2 regions of the Pseudomonas sp. WS 5071 genome follow, and region 2 is predicted to be linked to the other one. Evidence: predicted binding sites of a transcription regulator. Region 2 holds the regulator's gene; the other holds the start of a gene.
What was found. The regulator sigma-54, encoded in region 2, starts transcription at its own class of promoters, with help from an activator protein. The targets are predictions, from matches to a motif close to ANTGGCATNNANNTTGCTNT.
Positions count from the first base shown of each region.

Region 1 (2,198 bases), on a different contig from region 2:
GTGATCTTGATAGTCGGCTTGGCGTCCGCGTCTTTAACCACCACGGTGCCGTTGAACGGCTTCTCGCTGGCGGTATCCACCAGTGCTTCACTGGTTTGCACGATCACCGAACGCCCTACCAATGAGGACGCCTGCAACGCTTGCGAAGACTGCAAGCCGCCGGTGATGGCGTTCACCGAATCGTTCAGGGTGGTGATGCCTTCCAGGCTGCTGAACTGGGCCAACTGCGCGACAAACGCGGTGTTGTCCTGCGGGTCCAGCGGGTTCTGGTTTTTCAACTGAGTAACCAGCAATTGCAAGAACGCATCCTTGCCCAGCGACTTGCTGCTGCCCGCCACTGCCTTGGAAGCCGCCGTAAGGCTGGTGTCCGTGGCTTTGGCCTGGGCAGAGTTGGCCAGCACCTGATTGAGGGTCTTGTTGCTGACGGAATCGGTCACACTCATTTGCGTCGTTCCTTATCACTGACCGAGGGTCAGGACCTTCTGCATCATGGTTTTGGCGGTGTTCATCATTTCTGCGTTGGTCTGGAACGAACGACTGGCGGAAATCATGTCAGCCATTTCTTCAACCACGTTGACGTTGGGGTAGTACACATACCCTTTGGCGTCAGCAGACGGATGGTTCGGCTCATAGCGGGCTTCGAGGTTGCTCTGGTCTTCAACCACGCCCAAGACGTGTACGCCCTGCCCGGCGGCGTCCTGATTCTGAAACAGCGAATCGCCCGTACCGTTTTGCGCGCCCTGAAACAGGGTGGCAAACACCGGGTGACGGGCACGGTAAGTCTGGTCGATGCTCGACGACACAGTTTCGGCGTTGGCAATGTTACTGGCGACGGTGTTCAGGCGCGTGGTCTGGGCACTCATGCCGCTACCGGCAATATTGAAAACACTGGCTAGAGACATGGATTACTCTCCGCGCAGGGCTGATACCAGCCCTTTGAATTTGCTGTTGAGCAGGGTAAAGCTGGCCTGGAAGTTGACCGCGTTCTCTGCGTAATTCGATTGTTCGAGCTGAGCATCTACCGTGTTCTGGTCGATGGAGGGTTGCATCGGCGTGCGATACAGCAACGACTCGTCGCCGCTGCTCAAACCCTGAGCTTCGATGTGACGGCTGTTGGTCATGTTCAAGGCAAAGCTGCCGTTCTTGTTTTTGTCAGTCTGTGCCGCAAGCACAGACGCAAAATCCAGATCCCGAGCTTTGTAGTTCGGGGTATCGGCGTTGGCGATGTTGTTCGCCAGCACTTCAGCGCGCTGGGCGCGAAAGCCAAGGGCTTGCTCATGGATACCGAGCGCTTTATCGAAGCTGATGCTCATGTCGGAAAACCTTTGTGGGCTGACCTGAAGATGTGGCTCAGGTCTTTCATGCTCTGGATAGAGCAAACCCCGTGCCAGTTTTCAGATCCCCGTATTTCAAGGCTTTGCGCGGTGCCGGGACGCGGCAATGCCAGAAAAGCGGCAATGGCTGTCCGCCGACTGCCGCTTTTCTGCCGCTTTGTTGCACGGGACACCCACACGGCGTCCCTACAGCGCGAAAAAAACGGGAGCCTTGCGGGCTCCCGTGATTGTTACTTGGCCTGGTAGATGATCCCCGGGCTGCACTGGATCATCTGGTAATGATCCGGCAATCCGTTCAGCGCTTCCGAAGCGCCAAGGAACAAGTAACCACCTGGCTTCAAGGTGCTGTGAATGCGCAGCAGGATGTCTTTTTTGACCTCTGCCGAAAAATAAATCAGCACGTTGCGGCAGAACACCATGTCAAATTTGCCTAACCCGGCGTAGCTGTCCAGCAGGTTGAACGAGCGAAACTCAACGCGGTTTTTGATCGGTGCCTTGATCACCCAGCGCCCCGGCCCTTTGGGTTCGAAGTAGCGCTGCAAGCGTTCCTGGGACAGGCCACGGCCAATCGCCAGGCTGTCGTACTCGCCAGTCTTGCAGTTATTGAGCATCAGACTGGACAGGTCGGTGGCCACAATCTGCACCCCCGCTTTCAACTGCCCAAGGTTGCTGCGTTCAAACTCATCAATGGCCATCGACAGCGAATACGGCTCCTGCCCCGAGGAGCACGCTGCCGACCAAATGCGTAAACGTTGACCCGGATTGGCCTTGGTCAGCTCAGGCAGGACTTTGTTTTTCAGCACTTCAAAGGGGTAAGTATCGCGAAACCACAGGGTTTCGTTGGTGGTCATTGCGTCGACCACC
Region 1 is NZ_JAAQWY010000020.1:58,872-61,069, reverse strand. Features, by position in the region: gene flgD (flagellar hook assembly protein FlgD) at 1-443, opposite strand, end outside; gene flgC (flagellar basal body rod protein FlgC) at 459-902, opposite strand; gene flgB (flagellar basal body rod protein FlgB) at 906-1,313, opposite strand; gene cheR (protein-glutamate O-methyltransferase CheR) at 1,565-2,198, opposite strand, start outside.
Region 1: the regulator sigma-54 is predicted to act here: its motif matches at 1,373-1,392, upstream of flgB (flagellar basal body rod protein FlgB).

Region 2 (2,198 bases):
CATTTGCGACAACTTCCCCTGGCCCTACGGGTATGTGCAGGGTCGCTTCGATTTTGTGGAGCAGCTTTTCTACGGTAAGAATCACACTCACGTTAGTGATTTTGTCGAAGTGACGCTCCAGCCGGTCCAGTTTTTCGCCGATGTAAGTGCGCAGCGGTTCGGTCACTTCCAGATGCTGTCCACTGATGTTGACTTGCATATAGTTTCTCCTTCGATGCCATTACATAAAGCGGCAGGCTGGCAAGCCTGCCACTGAAACGCAGTGGCCCGTTGCTTACATCAAACGCTTACGCTCGCTAGACGGCGCAATCCCAAGGGATTCGCGGTACTTGGCGACCGTGCGACGGGCTACCTGAATACCTTGTGCCTCCAGTAAACCAGCGATCTTACTGTCACTCAACGGCTTTTTCTGATTTTCAGCCGCGACCAGTTTTTTGATGATCGCGCGGATCGCCGTGGACGAGCATTCACCGCCTTCGGAGGTGCTTACATGGCTGGAGAAAAAGTACTTGAGTTCATAGATACCGCGCGGGGTATGCATGAATTTCTGGGTGGTTACCCGTGAAATGGTCGATTCGTGCATGCCGACGGCTTCTGCAATGTCATGCAACACAAGCGGCTTCATGGCTTCATCGCCGTATTCCAGAAACCCGCGCTGATGTTCGACAATTTGTGTCGCCACTTTCATCAGGGTTTCGTTGCGGCTTTGCAGGCTTTTGATGAACCAGCGCGCTTCTTGCAGCTGGTTGCGCATGAAGGTGTTATCGGCACTGGTGTCGGCGCGTCGCACGAAACCCGCGTATTGGGCATTGACCCGCAGGCGCGGTACCGATTCCTGATTGAGTTCTACCAGCCAGCGTTCGTTGTCCTTGCGTACGATGACGTCCGGTACAACGTATTCAGGCTCAGTGGACTCGATTTGCGAACCTGGACGCGGATTAAGGCTTTGTACCAGCTCGATGACCTGGCGCAGCTCGTCTTCCTTGAGCTTCATGCGGCGCATCAGCTGGCTGTAGTCGCGGGCGCCCAGCAGATCGATGTGGTCCGTTACCAACCGCTTGGCGTCGTCGAGCCAAGGCGTAGTTGCAGGCAATTGGCGCAGCTGCAACAACAGGCATTCGCCCAGATTGCGTGCGCCGATGCCGGCCGGTTCGAATTGCTGGATACGGTGCAGGACGGCTTCGATTTCATCGAGCTCAATGTCCAGTTCCGGGTCAAAGGCTTCGAGAATTTCTTCGAGGGTTTCGTCGAGGTAGCCCTGCGTGTTAATGCAGTCGATGAGGGTCACGCCAATGAGCCGGTCGGTGTCCGACATGGGCGCCAGATTCAACTGCCAGAGTAAATGGCTTTGCAGGCTTTCACCGGCCGACGTGCGTGTAGTGAAATCCCACTCGTCATCGTCGTTGCTGGGCAGGCTGCTGGCACTGGTCTGGTAAACGTCTTCCCAGGCCGTATCGACGGGCAGCTCGTTGGGAATGCGATCGTTCCATTCACCTTCCTCCAGGTTATCCACAGTGGTTGCGGACTCCTGTTGATAGGAGGGTTCTTGAATTTCGCTGGCGGGTTTTTGCTCAATGTTGTCGGCCAAGGGGTCCGAATTGTCGAAGTCTTCGCCTTCTTCCTGGCGTTCGAGCATCGGGTTGGATTCCAGGGCCTCCTGGATTTCCTGTTGCAGGTCCAGGGTCGACAATTGGAGCAGGCGTATGGCTTGTTGCAGCTGAGGTGTCATTGTCAGCTGCTGGCCCATTCTCAGGACTAGCGATGGTTTCATGGCAGGGGCTTAACACCTTATTCGCCGGCGCGCATGGCGCCATCCACTACAAGGGCGCGTGAGCGCCAAACATAAGCAAATTATATGCCTGAAACCGTAGCGTTTGCCTAGAGGCGTTTACAATTCGTCAGGCTGGCCGGAGCAAATTGAAAACACCTTCAAGGCATGTACAAGCGTAAGGGCTTACAAGCGGAACTCATTGCCCAGATACACTTCTCTCACCAATTTGTTGGCCAGAATCGTTTCAGCGTCGCCTTCAGCAATCAGTTGTCCGTCATTTACGATGTAGGCAGTTTCGCAAATATCGAGTGTTTCACGAACGTTGTGATCGGTGATCAGCACGCCAATGCCTTTGGCCTTGAGGTGGTGAATGATCTGCTTGATGTCGCCCACGGAGATGGGGTCAACACCGGCAAAGGGTTCATCG
Region 2 is NZ_JAAQWY010000005.1:77,547-79,744, forward strand. Features, by position in the region: gene hpf (ribosome hibernation-promoting factor, HPF/YfiA family) at 1-199, opposite strand, end outside; gene HBN61_RS04410 (RNA polymerase factor sigma-54) at 275-1,771, opposite strand; gene lptB (LPS export ABC transporter ATP-binding protein) at 1,955-2,198, opposite strand, start outside.